3 regions of the Streptomyces sp. NPDC107654 genome follow, and region 1 is predicted to be linked to each of the others. Evidence: riboswitches for the same ligand, from Rfam matches in the RefSeq annotation. Region 1 holds a riboswitch; each other region holds the start of a gene.
The links. Region 1 has a riboswitch for S-adenosylmethionine ahead of ACZ7N4_RS01035 (aminotransferase class V-fold PLP-dependent enzyme). Riboswitches for the same ligand answer to the same signal wherever they lie in the genome.
Positions count from the first base shown of each region.

Region 2: linked by a shared signal. The riboswitch ahead of ACZ7N4_RS26800 (amino acid ABC transporter permease) and the one ahead of ACZ7N4_RS01035 (aminotransferase class V-fold PLP-dependent enzyme) in region 1 are both predicted to bind S-adenosylmethionine.
Region 3: linked by a shared signal. The riboswitch ahead of thrC (threonine synthase) and the one ahead of ACZ7N4_RS01035 (aminotransferase class V-fold PLP-dependent enzyme) in region 1 are both predicted to bind S-adenosylmethionine.

Region 1 is NZ_JBVKBI010000001.1:225,555-230,007, forward strand. It holds gene ACZ7N4_RS01020 (rhomboid family intramembrane serine protease) at 1-57, shown strand, start outside; gene ACZ7N4_RS01025 (Lrp/AsnC family transcriptional regulator) at 54-335, shown strand; gene ACZ7N4_RS01030 (outer membrane protein assembly factor BamB family protein) at 332-883, opposite strand; gene ACZ7N4_RS01035 (aminotransferase class V-fold PLP-dependent enzyme) at 891-2,252, opposite strand; SAM riboswitch class IV at 2,388-2,504, opposite strand; gene trpD (anthranilate phosphoribosyltransferase) at 2,579-3,643, opposite strand; gene qcrB (cytochrome bc1 complex cytochrome b subunit) at 3,765-4,453, opposite strand, start outside.
Region 2 is NZ_JBVKBI010000017.1:72,634-77,086, forward strand. It holds gene ACZ7N4_RS26795 (amino acid ABC transporter ATP-binding protein) at 40-831, opposite strand; gene ACZ7N4_RS26800 (amino acid ABC transporter permease) at 828-1,814, opposite strand; SAM riboswitch class IV at 2,171-2,283, opposite strand; gene ACZ7N4_RS26805 (glutathione S-transferase C-terminal domain-containing protein) at 2,323-3,252, opposite strand; gene ACZ7N4_RS26810 (putative leader peptide) at 3,332-3,454, opposite strand; gene ACZ7N4_RS26815 (NAD(P)/FAD-dependent oxidoreductase) at 3,665-4,453, shown strand, end outside.
Region 3 is NZ_JBVKBI010000020.1:24,285-28,737, reverse strand. It holds gene ACZ7N4_RS28800 (alpha,alpha-trehalose-phosphate synthase (UDP-forming)) at 1-997, opposite strand, end outside; gene ACZ7N4_RS28795 (glucosyl-3-phosphoglycerate synthase) at 1,072-2,016, opposite strand; SAM riboswitch class I at 2,173-2,315, shown strand; gene thrC (threonine synthase) at 2,334-3,617, shown strand; gene ACZ7N4_RS28785 (MoaD/ThiS family protein) at 3,765-4,040, shown strand.

The sequences.
Region 1 (4,453 bases):
GGGACTAGAGTGAAAGCCGCCCCAGCTCCGGTCCCCGAGGGAGAGAAACAGCCGTGATCACCGCGATCGTCCTGATCAAGACCAGCGTGGACCGGATCCCCGAGATCGCGGAGGGGATCGCCGCGCTCGACAGCGTCAGCGAGGTCTTCTCGGTCACCGGCACCTACGACCTGATCGCCATGGTCCGGGTCCGCCGTCACGACGACCTCGCCGAGGTCATCCCGGGCCGGATCAGCAAGATCCCCGGCGTGGAGGCCACGGACACCCACGTCGCCTTCCGCACCTACTCCCAGCACGACATGGAAGCCGCCTTCGCGATCGGCCTCGACAACTAGCCGGTCGTCTCCACCGCGGCGATGCCCGTCCCCGAAGGGACGTAGAGGCGGCCGGCGTGGGCGACCGGGGTGTGCTGGTCGTCGCCCGCGTCACGGCCGAGGGCCGCGCTCCAGCGCTGCTTCCCGTCCAGGTCCAGTGCCCGGACCCGGTCGCCCGCGCGGACGTACACGGTCTCGCCGGCCACGACCGCCCGCGGCTGGGCCGCGCTCCTCTCGAGGTCGTGCGCCCAGGCGCGCGAGCCGTCGGCCGCCCGGACGGCGTACACGAGGCCCTGTTCCGTGCCGACGGCCAGGGCGCGGCCGCCCGCGCCGAGCGGCCCGGTGTCGGTCTCCCTGCGCCACAGCCGGCGGCCGTCCGAGACACGGAAGCCCTGAAGCTCGGCGGCGGTGTCCGCGAACAGGGTGGTGCCCGCGACGGCGACGGCCGTGACGTCCGTGCCCGCGGACACCCGCCACCTGCGGGAGCCGTCCCGCGCGTCCAGCGCCAGCAGGGCGTCGCCGTGTGTCCCGCGCGGCTCCCCGCGCCCCGCGGCGGCGCCGCCGTGCACGCCGGTCTCAGACCGCCGGGACGCAGCGGCCGTCCTCCGTGCGGTACTGCCACTTGGCGCCGTCCCGCACCAGTTCCCGCACCGCGTCGACGAAGCGCTCGACGTGTTCGTCGGGGGTGCCGGCGCCGAAGCTGACGCGGATGGCGTTGAGGGACTTCTCGCCGGGGGCCGCCTCGGGGGCACCGCACTCGCCCTGGCTCTGGGGGTCGCTGCCGAGGAGGGTGCGGACCAGGGGGTGGGCGCAGAAGAGGCCGTCGCGGACGCCGATGCCGTACTCGGCGGAGAGGGCGGCGGCGAAGTGGGAGCTGTTCCAGCCCTCGACGACGAAGGAGAGGACGCCGACCCGCGGGGCGTCGTCGCCGAAGAGGGAGAGGATCCGCACCTCGGGGACGTCGGCGAGGCCCTCGCGGACCGCGCGGACGAGGTGCTGCTCGCGGGCGACCAGGGTGTCCCAGCCGGCCTCGGTCAGGGCCTTGCAGGCCGAGGCGATGGCGTAGGCGCCGATGACGTTCGGGGAGCCGGCCTCGTGGCGGGCCGCGGTGTCGTGCCACTCGACGGCCACTCCCCCGTCCTCGCGCCGGGTGACCTTGCGGCTGGCGCCGCCGCCCGCGAGGTACGGCTCGGCCGCCTGGAGCCAGTCGGCGCGGCCGGCCAGGACGCCGGAGCCGAAGGGGGCGTACAGCTTGTGGCCGGAGAAGGCGATCCAGTCGACGTCGAGGTCGCTGACGGACACCGGGTGGTGCGGGGCGAGCTGCGCGGCGTCCAGGACGATGCGGGCGCCGTGGGCGTGCGCGGCGGCGGCCAGCTCGCGCACCGGCCACAGCTCGCCGGTGACGTTGGAGGCGCCGGTGACGCAGACCAGGGCGGGGCCGTGGGGCTCTCGGTCGGCGAGGGCCCGCTCCAGGGTCCGGACGGCCTGCTGCGGGGTGCGCGGGGCGTCGAGGTAGGTGACCCGCGCGTCCTGCCAGGGCAGCAGGGAGGCGTGGTGCTCGGTCTCGAAGACGAAGACCTGGCAGTCGGCCGGGATCGCCCGCGCGAGGAGGTTGAGGGAGTCCGTCGTGGAGCGGGTGAAGACGACCTGGTCGGCGGGCCGGCAGCCGAGGAAGTCGGCGACCGTGCTCCGCGCGTTCTCGAACAGGTCCGTGGAGAGCTGGGAGAGGTAGCCCGCACCGCGGTGGACGCTGCCGTAGTACGGGGCGTACGCGGCGACGTCGTCCCAGACGCGCTGGAGGGCGGGCGCGCTGGCCGCGTAGTCCAGGGCGGCGTAGGCGACTTCGCCGCCGGTGACGAGCGGGACGGTGACATCTCGCCCCAGAACGGGCAGAGGGGCGCAAACGGTCTGGTCGGAGGCAGCGCTGGAGACGGACATGGCGGAACTCCCGTGAGACGAGGGGGGAAGACGAAGAAGAGAGAAAGGGTGTGCGGAGGCGGGGCTCTGCGGCCCTAACGCATTCGCTTGCTCACGGAAGACTCCTCGACGACCAGGATCCCTGGGTTCGTGAGGGATCCGCGCTTGCCGTACACCTTGCTGTGCACGGCCTGGTCTTCACCCGGGGCACCCCGCCACGGACGGAGGGTTGCCGGACAGTCGGCCGGGGCCTCATGACTGTCACTCATGACCTGGTACAGGAACGTACGCGAGGTGATCGTCGTCCCGCAACCCGTGTCCGGATCGCGGGACGACGTCCGGGGTGCCTAGGCGTTGCTGACGGCCACCCAGCGGTCCAGGGTGCGCTTCGCGGCGCCCGAGTCGATCGACTCCGCGGCCTTCGCCATGCCGGCCCGGAGCTGCTCGGCGAGCGGCGCGTCCGTCGGCCGGAGCGCCACCAGCGCGGCTGCCGAGTTCAGCAGGACGGCGTCCCGTACGGCGCCCGTCTCGCCGTCCAGCAGCCGCCGGGCGACCTCCGCGTTGTAGGAGGCGTCGGCGCCGCGCAGGGCGTCCACCGGGACGAGGTCGATGCCGACGTCCCGCGGGTCGAAGGTCTCCTCCGTCACCTTGCCGTCGCGGACCACCCAGACCCGGGAGGGGGCCGTGACGGTCAGCTCGTCCAGGCCGTCGTCGCCCCGGAACACCAGCGCGGAGTTCCCCCGCTCGGCGAGGACGCCGGCGACGATCGGCGCCATCCGGGGGTCGGCCACCCCGACGGCCTGCGCCCGCACCTGGGCCGGGTTGGTGAGCGGGCCCAGCACGTTGAAGGTGGTCCGGATGCCCAACTGGGCGCGGGCCGGGGCGACGTGGCGCAGGGAGGGGTGGAACCGGACGGCGAAGCAGATGGTGATCCCGGCTTCCTCGGCGACCTCGGCGACCCGCCGCGGGGTCAGGTTCAGGTTGATGCCGAGCTTCTCCAGGACGTCGGAGGAGCCGGAGGCGGAGGACGCGGCGCGGTTGCCGTGCTTGACGACCTTCGTGCCCGTGCCGGCGACGACGATCGAGGACATGGTGGAGATGTTCACCGTCTTGGCGCCGTCACCGCCGGTGCCGACGATGTCCACGGCCGGCCCGGGCACCTCGATGACGTTCGCGTGCGCGTACATGGCCCGGACGAGTCCGGTGATCTCCTGGACCGTCTCGCCCTTGGCCCGCAGCGCCACCATGAAGGCGGCGATCTGCGCGTCGGTCGCCTCCCCGCGCATGATCACGTCCATCGCCCAGGCCGTGTCGTCGGCGGACAGGTCCCGGCCGTCCAGCAGACCGTTCAGCAGGGCGGGCCAGGAGCGGCCCGCCGCGGTGTCGCCTCCAGCGGGGGTCACAGCGCTCATCAGCCGCTCCTCGTACAGATTCCTGCTCCGTCGTGGACCACCCTATCCAGCCCCGGGCACGGGGAAGGGCCCCGTCCGGGTTACGGACGGGGCCCTTCGGCGTGGCGTGGCGACGCGGGGATCAGTGGTGGCCGTGGCCGCTCGTGATCTCCTTGTACTCCTCGACGGTCGGCTTCGGGATCTGGTTGTCCTCGCCGTAGTAGGCGTTGGAGAGCTTGACGCGCAGCTTCTCCGAGGCACCCACCTTGCGCTCGACACCGTTCTCGTCGACCGTCGGACCGATCTCGGCCGGCTGGTACTGCTCGTGCGCGGTGAGCGTGTGCAGCTGCTCCTGGCTGAGCGGCTCGTGCACCTCGATGAACTCACCGTGCGGCAGCCGCTTGATGATGCCGGTCTCGCGACCGTGCAGCACCTTGTCGCGGTCGCGGCGCTGCAGGCCGAGGCAGATCCGCTTGGTGACGAGGAACGCGATGACCGGTCCGGCGAAGAAGGCGATCCGAACGAACCAGGTGACGGCGTTGATCGACAGGTGGAAGTGGGTGGCGAAGAGGTCGTTGCCACCGCCGACCAGGCCCACCATGTAGACCGTCACCCAGGCGACACCGAACGCGGTACGGGTCGGGGCGTTGCGCGGGCGGTCCAGGATGTGGTGCTCGCGCTTGTCGCCGGTGACCCAGGACTCGATGAACGGGTAGACCGCGATCGCCGCCAGGACGAGACCGAAGAGCACCAGCGGGATGAACACGCCCAGGACGAGCGTGTGGCCCCAGAAGTTGATCTCCCAGCCCGGCATGTAGCGGACCAGACCCT
Region 2 (4,453 bases), on a different contig from region 1:
TCGTCGGGATGGCGCGTTCGGGTTCCGGGCCGGTGCGGGTCAGAGCACCTTGCCGAGGAAGTCCCGGGTCCGCTGGTGCCGCGGGTGGTCCAGCACCTGTGCGGGCGGGCCCTGTTCCACGATCCGGCCGCCGTCGATGAAGACGATCCGGTCGGCGACCTCGCGGGCGAAGCCGATCTCGTGGGTGACGATGACGAGGGTGGTGCCGCTGGTCGCCAGGTCCTTGATGACGGCCAGGACCTCGCCGACGAGTTCGGGGTCGAGTGCCGAGGTCGGCTCGTCGAAGAGGATGATCCCGGGCCGCAGGGCGAGGGCCCGGGCGATGGCGACGCGCTGCTGCTGGCCGCCGGACAACTGCCGGGGACGGGCGCCGGCCTTGTCGCCGAGGCCCACGCGGTCGAGGAGTTCGCGGGCCAGTTCCACCGCCGCGGCCTTGGTCAGCCGGCGCGTGGCGACGGGGGCGGCGGCGACGTTGTCGAGGACGGTCAGGTGCGGGAAGAGGTTGAAGTTCTGGAAGACGAAGCCGATCCGGCCGCGCTGGGCGAGGAGGGCGCGCTCGCTGAGTTCCTTCAGCCGGTCCCCGTGCCGCTTCACCCCGATCAGCTCGCCGCCGACGCTGACGTGACCGGTCTCGGGCTTCTCCAGGTGGTTGATCACTCTGAGCAGCGTCGACTTGCCGGAGCCGGAGGGCCCCAGGATCACCGTGACCTCGCCGGGGCGGACGGTCAGGTCGATGCCGTCGAGGACGCGGTGGGTGCCGTACCACTTGTGGACGCCGTGCACCTCGAGCGCGGCGGGGGCGGTCGTCGGGAGGGTCTGCGCGGTGCTCATACGGCGGCCTCCCGGCGCAGCCGGTCGCGCAGGAAGGCCAGGCCGGCCCGCGCCTTCCGCAGGGGTGTCGGCGGCGGGGTGCGGGTGGCGCCCCGGGCGTGGTACCGCTCGACCTGGAACTGGACGACGGACACGGCGCTGGTGAGGATCAGGTACCAGACGGTGGCGACCATCAGCAGCGGCACGACGTCACCGGGATAGGTGCTGCTCATCGACTGGACGGTGCCGAAGATGTCGAGCAGGGAGACGTAGAAGACCAGGGACGTGCTCTTGACGAGTCCGATCAGCTGGTTGACGTAGTTCGGGGTGATGGATCTCAGGGCCTGCGGGAAGACGATCCGGCGGAACTGGTAGCCCTTGGGCAGGCCGAGCGCGGCGGCCGCCTCGTGCTGTCCCTGGTCGACGGAGAGGATGCCGCCGCGCACCACCTCGGCGGCGTACGCCGCCTCGTTGAGGCTGAGACCGATGACGGCGATCGTCATGTCGGTGGCCGGCTTCGACTCGTCGAAGGTGAGGAAGGCGGGGCCGAAGGGCACGCCGAGACTCAACGTCTTGTACAGGGCACTGAAGTTGTAGAGGAAGATCAGCACCACGATCAGCGGTACGGAGCGGAACAGCCAGGTGTACGTCCAGCTGACCGCGCGCAGCACCGGGCTGCCGGAGAGCCGGCCGAGGGCCAGCAGGACCCCGCCGAGGAGTCCCAGGACGGCGCTGAGCGCGGCGACTTCCAGGGTGACGAGGAGGCCGTCGAGGACGGCGGGGCGCAGGAACCAGTAGCGGAAGCGGTCCCACTGGTAGAAGGGGTTGGTGACCAGTCCGTGCAGGACCTGCGCGACCAGCACGAGGACGACGGCGGTGACGATCCACCGGCCGGGCCGACGCAGCGGCTGAACGCGCTGGGCAACAAAAGCTTTTGACGGAGTGTCGGTCGGCGTGGGCGGCGCCTCGGCCAGCGAGACGGCGGCGCCCGGCGGTTCACTCATGGCAGGCTCCGGCGGAGTCGGACACCCCCGGGTGCCGCGCACGGGCGGGCGTGGGCCGCGACGGCACTACGGCACGGGGCGGCGCACGGACAGGCACGGGACCGGGGGCTGGGCGGACGGCGGCACACCACGGGGACGGTGTGCGGCGGGAACGCGGGGGCTGGGAGGAGACGTCAGCCCTGACAGCGGGCAGAGCCCGGTGCGGTACACAGTGCGCTGTTCACACGGAGCAGGTCGACGACGCGGTCGGCGACGAGGAGACCGGCGTACGACGGTACGCAGCCCTGGGGGCGGCTCACGGCCGTCCTGGGAACTGCGTACATGGCGTCACCTGTCACTGTTCCGGGCCCCGGAGGGCCTCGCGCTTACCGAAAAAGAGTCATCCGGTCCGGTCGTCACCTGGGGCACCCCACCGCGGTGCGAGGGTTGCCGGTCAGCGAGCCAGGGCTTGGCGCTGACGCTCATGACCGTTCTTGAGCCGTAAGTAAGGCAGTTGGCCGTTCGATTGTCAACGGCCGTCCGCCCCCGGGACATCGGGGGCCCGCTCCCACCTGCGGGAAGCGTCGTGGGTTTCCGCGGCGTGGGCCGCCCAGTCCAGGATCTGGACAGCGGCTCCGGCGGCTTCCAGGCCCTGGCAGCGGCCGTGGTGGCGGCGGGCGATGCCGTCGAGGTCGAGGTGGCGGCCGAACGCGGGGTGCGCGGCCAGCCGGCGGGCGTACGCCCACAGGGCGCGGTGGCCGGCGATGCGGTGCACGGCGGAGGCGTCGAGGTGGCAGCGGTGGACGGTGTCGAGCCGGACGAGGGTCACCCACAGCTCGATGTCGGCGGCGGTGGGCCGGTCGTCGGCGAGGTACGACTCCCCGCCCAGCCCTCGCTCCAGCCGGCCCAGGGTGTCGAGCAGCACGTCGAGGGCGGCGGCCCGCTCCGCCGGGTCGGCACCGGCCCGTCCCGCGCGCTGCGCGGCCTCCTCGATGCCCTCGGCGCACATCCGCTCGACGGCCTCGATCACGGACTCCAGCCCGGAGGGGTACAGGCGGGCGCCGCCGCCCGGACGGAACCGGTCCAGGTCGCGCAGGATGTCGGGCGTGTGGGTGCTGACGATGCGTCCGGACCAGTCGTCGCCGAGCACGGGCCCGAGCGCCGGTCCGGTGTGGTGGTGGGCGCCGGCCTCGTACAGGGGGCGCAGGGCCGAGTGGCCGCCGTCGGGACGGTCCGGGACGGCGGGCAGGAGGGTGACCGGACAGCCGTCGTCCAGGCCGAGCAGGCTGTGGCCGACGGCGAGGCGCAGCCCGTCGGGACAGGCGGTGGACAGATGGAGCCGGTAGCGGTGCGGCACGGCGTAGTGGCCGCTGCGCGCGTCCTGCCCGATCCGGCCCCGGAAGGCGGGGGCGGGGCGAGGTGCGGCGGTCGGGACGGCGGTGAGCGGAGTGATGGACATGCGTCTCCCCGGATGGCGGGTGTGCGGACGGGCGCACCGGCGCGGACGGGGCCGGTGGGTGGCGGTGAGGGTGCCCGGGTCAGCGGTGGCGGCTGATCGCGCTGCAGACGCGCTGCAGGTCGACGTGACGGCGGGAGGTCAACAGGAGGGCGCGCGACGGCGTCCGGCCCGTACGGCCGGTGCCCGTCGCGAGACGCGCCATGATTCCCTACCTGTTCACTAGGATTCCCTCCCTGGAGTGTCGATCCGGGCTGGTACGACGTCAAGGGGGCGTCCACGCCCGGGACTCGGGCTCGGTCGGGACACGGGCCGGCCGGGGCTCGGGGCCGACCGGGAAAGGGGGGGCGCGACCGGGAGTCGAGGTCGGCACGGGGGACTCCTCAGACAGAGGAACATGTGACATAGTACTGGCGTGACGAAGCGACTGACCTGCGATGTCGTGGTAGTCGGGGCCGGAATGGTGGGCGCCGCCTGCGCCTGGTACGCCGTGCGCGCCGGACTCGACGTGCGCCTCGTGGACCGGGGCCCGGTGTCGGGCGGCACCACCGGCGCCGGCGAGGGCAACCTGCTCGTCTCCGACAAGGAGCCGGGCCCGGAACTCGAACTCGCCCTGCTGTCGTCCCGGTTGTGGGCCGGGCTGGCACGGGAGCACGGCGCCGCGATCGAGTACGAGCCCAAGGGCGGCCTCGTGGTCGCCTCCACTCCCCGGGCCCTGGACGCCCTGCGGGACTTCGCGGCGGGCCAGCGCGACGCCGGCGTCACCGCCGTACCCGTCGACGGCGGCCGACTCGCCGAGCTGGAACCGCACTTGGCGCCGGGCATGGCGGGCGGCGTGCACTATCCGCAGGACGCGCAGGTCATGCCCGCCCTGGCCGCCGCCCACCTGGCCCGCGCCTCCGGTGCCGCCCTGCACACCGGGCAGGCCGTGACCGGGGTGCTGCGGACGGCGGGCGGCACGGTGTACGGCGTCCGTACCGACCGCGGCGAGATACACGCACCCGCGGTGGTGAACGCGGCCGGCACCTGGGGCGGCGACCTCGCCGCGCTCGCCGGCGTCCGGTTGCCGGTCCTGCCGCGGCGCGGCTTCGTGCTGGTCACCGAGCCGCTGCCGCGGATGGTCCGGCACAAGGTGTACGCCGCGGACTACGTGGCCGACGTGGCCAGCGACTCGGCCGGCCTGCGCAGTTCGCCGGTGGTGGAG
Region 3 (4,453 bases), on a different contig from region 1:
GGTACACGGCGAGGTCCTGCCGGGACGGGTAGGCGAAGGCCACGTGGACGACCTTCTCCCGCCACTCGGGGTGGTCCTCCAGCAGCTGCTCGTACGCCAGCAGCCCGCGCACGATGTTCTTGGACAGCTCGGTGCGGTCCACCCGGACGATCGTCTTCCGGCCCTCCCCGATCTCCTCCCGCAGCGCCGCCATCCGCTCGTCCACGTCCGGCCGGTGCGCCCGCTCGCGCAGGAAGTCGGCGTCCGCGCCGAGCCCGTGCACCCCGATCCGGGTGCCGGACGGGATGCCGGGCCCGAGCACCGCGTGACAGCAGTCGGTGAACGCGTCCGCCCACCGCCGGGTCAGGAACGCCGCCCGGTCGGCACCGAGGATGCCGCCGAGCAGCTCCGCCGCGATGTCGTCGGGCAGGACACGGAAGTAGTCCGGCGGCGCCCACGGGGTGTGCGAGAAGTGGCCGATGCGCAGGTCGGGGCGGAGCCGGCGGAGCATCCGGGGGGCGAGGGCCAGGTGGTAGTCCTGGATCAGCACCGCCGCGCCCTCGGCGGCCTCCTCCGCCAGCGCCTCGGCGAACGCCCGGTTGTAGGCCTCGTACGACCCCCACTGCCGGCGGAACTCCGCGTCGAAGACCGGCTCCAGCGGGGTCTGGTACAGCATGTGGTGGACGAACCACAGCACCGAGTTGGCGATCCCGTTGTACGCCTCGGCGTGCACGCTCGCGTCGATGTCGAGCATCCGCACCCGCTGCCCGCCGGTGTCCTCGGCCGGCAGCAGCCCGCCGTCCGCGCGCCGCACCGCCGCCCGGTCGCCGTCGCCGAGCGCGGCGCACACCCACACCGAGTCCGCGTCCGAGCCGATGGCGGACAGCCCCGAGACCAGTCCGCCGCCGCCCCGTCTGGCGTGCAGCGCACCGTCTTCGCCCACCTGATAGGAGACCGGGCCGCGATTCGACGCGACCAGCACCTGAGCCTTGTCACCAGCAGCACGCGTGAAAGCCATACGCCTCAACCTAGCCCGGCCCCCAAACGCTCAAACGTACGGCTCGCCAGGCGGAAGGACCGTGTACGGCACGTTCACGCCACCTTCCGTTCGGCGTACTCCGCGATCTCCACCATGGGCGGCCGTTCCTCGGTGTCCACCGAGTAGGTACGCGGCTCGAACCCGTCCTGGCCCCGCTCGAACTGGGTGAGGGAGGGCCGGACGAGGTGCCCGCGCGCGAGCCGCAGCTGGGCCGTGCGGTAGATCGCCGCCGCCATCCTCCCGAGCGCCTGCCCGTCCTGGTGCCGGTGCTTGCGCACACCCACGTCGACCTGGGCCAGCGCGTCCAGGCCCACCAGGTGCAGCGCGTCGACCAGCATGCCCAGCTCCACGCCGTAGCCGACGGGGAACGGCAGCTGCTCCAGCAGGGAGCGGCGGGCCGCGTACTCGCCGCCCAGCGGCTGCACGAACCCGGCCAGCTGCGGCCAGTGCATGTTCAGCAGCGGACGGGCCATGAGCTCGGTGACCCGGCCGCCCTGCCCGGCACCGCCGGCGAGCGGGCGGTCGTACATGCCCTTGACCAGGTCGACGTCCGGGTCGGTGAGGAGCGGGCCGACGATCCCGGTGACGAAGGCGGAGGAGAACTCCCTCAGGTCCGCGTCGATGAAGCAGACGATGTCCCCGCCGGTCACCAGCAGCGAGCGCCACAGCACCTCGCCCTTGCCGGGGACGGCGGGGATGCGGGGCAGTATGTCGTCGCGGTGCACGACCCGGGCGCCGGCGCGGGCGGCGACCTCGGAGGTGCGGTCGGTGGAGCCGGAGTCGACGACCACGATCTCGTCGACGAGCGGTGCCTGCTCCACGAGGTCGTGCCGGACGACCGCGACGATGTCGCCGACGGTCTCCTCCTCGTTGAGGGCGGGCAGGACGACGCTGATCGTCTGGCCGGTGCGCTGCTTGGCCGCCAGCACCTGGTGCAGCGGACGGTCGGCCACGGACCAGGAGCGGGTGCTCAGCCAGCGCTCGACTTCTTCCAGCACGGTCGGCGGCTCCTCACTGTCACGACCACACTCCACCGTGTGATCCATCTCGCGGTTCGGACGACTATCTCAACTGTCCTGGCCTTCGGTTACAGTCTTGAACAACGCCGATGACCATCGCATGTCGGGGGTCGACCGGCGTTCACAACCGCATACCGCTCATCCAGAGGGGCAGAGGGACACGGCCCGATGAAGCCCCGGCAACCCTCCAGCCGATTCTCGTCTTCGTAGCGAGGCTCCCGGCTAGGGAAGGTGCCAAATCCGTCTCACGGCGAGATGCGTCGTGAGGAAGATGAGGAGAAAGGGCCTCGCCTCACATGGCTGTGCAGACAGTTGCAACCTCCAGCGAATCCACCGTCGACCTCGGCCCCGCCGCGGCACTGAGCTGTCGCGAGTGCGGCCACCGGGTGCCGCTCGGCCCGGTCTTCGCCTGCGAGGAGTGCTTCGGCCCGCTGGAGATCGCCTACGACTTCTCCGCCTACGACACCGAGGAACTGCGCCGGCGCATCGAGGCCGGTCCCGCGAACATCTGGCGGTACGCGCCGCTGCTGCCGGTGCCCGCGGACGTCGCCGGCAAGCCCAACCTGAACCCCGGCTGGACCAAGCTCGTCAAGGCCGACAACCTGGCGCGCGAGCTGGGCGTGACCGGCGGGCTGTACGTGAAGGACGACTCCGGCAACCCCACCCACTCCTTCAAGGACCGGGTCGTCGCCCAGGCCCTGGAGGCCGCCCGCGCCTTCGGCTTCACCACCCTCTCCTGCTCCTCCACCGGCAACCTGGCCGGTGCCGTCGGCGCCGCCGCCGCCCGGGCCGGCTTCCGCTCCTGCGTGTTCATCCCGCACGACCTGGAACAGGGCAAGGTCGTCATGGCCGCGGTCTACGGCGGTGAGCTGGTCGGCATCGAGGGCAACTACGACGACGTGAACCGCTTCTGCTCCGAGCTGATCGGCGACCCGGCCGGCGAGGGCTGGGGCTTCGTCAACGTCAACCTGCGGCCGTACTACGCGGAGGGCTCCAAGACCCTCGCGTACGAGATCGCCGAGCAGCTGGGCTGGCGCCTGCCCGACCAGCTGGTCGTCCCGATCGCCTCCGGCTCCCAGCTCACGAAGATCGACAAGGGCCTGCAGGAGCTGATCAGGCTGGGCCTGGTCGAGGACAGGCCTTACAAGATCTTCGGGGCGCAGGCCGAGGGCTGTTCCCCGGTGTCCACCGCCTTCAAGGCCGGGCACGACGTGGTCCGCCCGCAGAAGCCGGACACCATCGCCAAGTCCCTGGCCATCGGCAACCCGGCCGACGGCCCGTACGTCCTGGACATCGCCCGCCGCACCGGCGGTGCCGTGGAGGACGTGACGGACGCGGAGATCGTGGACGCCATCAAGCTGCTGGCCCGCACCGAGGGCGTCTTCGCCGAGACGGCCGGCGGTGTGACCGTCGGCGTCACCCGCAAGCTGCTCGAGGCGGGCCTGCTGGACCCGGCGAAGACCACGGTCGTCCTCAACACCGGCGACGGCCTGAAGACCCTGGACGCGGTGGCCGGGACCGGCCTGACCGCCACCATCCGCCCGAGCCTGGACTCCTTCCGCGAGGCCGGCCTCGCATGACGGGCGCCGCGCCGGCAGGCCGCACCCACCCCGCGGGCGGTGGGGGCCGGTCGCGCCGGCGCGGCGGCAGCCGCACACTCGTCACAGCCCCGCGCCCCCGGGGCACCGCCCCGCCGTACCCGTGAACCCGACCGGAGGTCTCACCGCATGAGCGTGAACGTTCGCATCCCCACCATCCTGCGCACCTACACCGGCGGGCAGGCCGAGGTCACCGCCGAGGGCGCGACGCTCGCCGAGGTCATCGCCGACCTGGAGAAGAACCACACGGGCATCGCCGCGCGCGTGCTGGACGACCAGGGCAGGCTGCGCCGCTTCGTGAACGTGTACGTCAACGACGACGACGTCCGTTTCGAGCAGGGTCTGGAGACGGTGACCCCGGACGGTGCCGGCGTGTCGATCATTCCGGCGGTCGCGGGCGGCTGAGCCGTCCATATGTCCGCTCATTACCGTCGGTAACATCGATTACCGAGTGTCCGTCGGATTGCCCTCTCCGTGAGAGAAGCGGAGGGGGCAATTCTGTGTGATTGAGCGCGGTAGAGTTGGGGAACACGGCCGGGACCTCCGGGCCGCGGGCCCAGAAAACATGCCGCGTGCCCCGACAAGAAGTAGCCAAAGTGTGCGGGTCCTCTGTGGCTTTTGCGGCTTTTATGGGGCCCGACTTGCCCGGGATTCGGGTGAATTCTCCCCAGATTCCTGACCTCTCGCGTCCAGAATTCTCGTCCGATTGACCTGTTGCAGACGGCAGTTGGACAGATACATTCAGCCGCGGTCGACGCGTTCCGGCGCACGCCCCCGGCCAATGGGGGGTGAGGTCTGACCCGGGTCCGCGAAGTGTG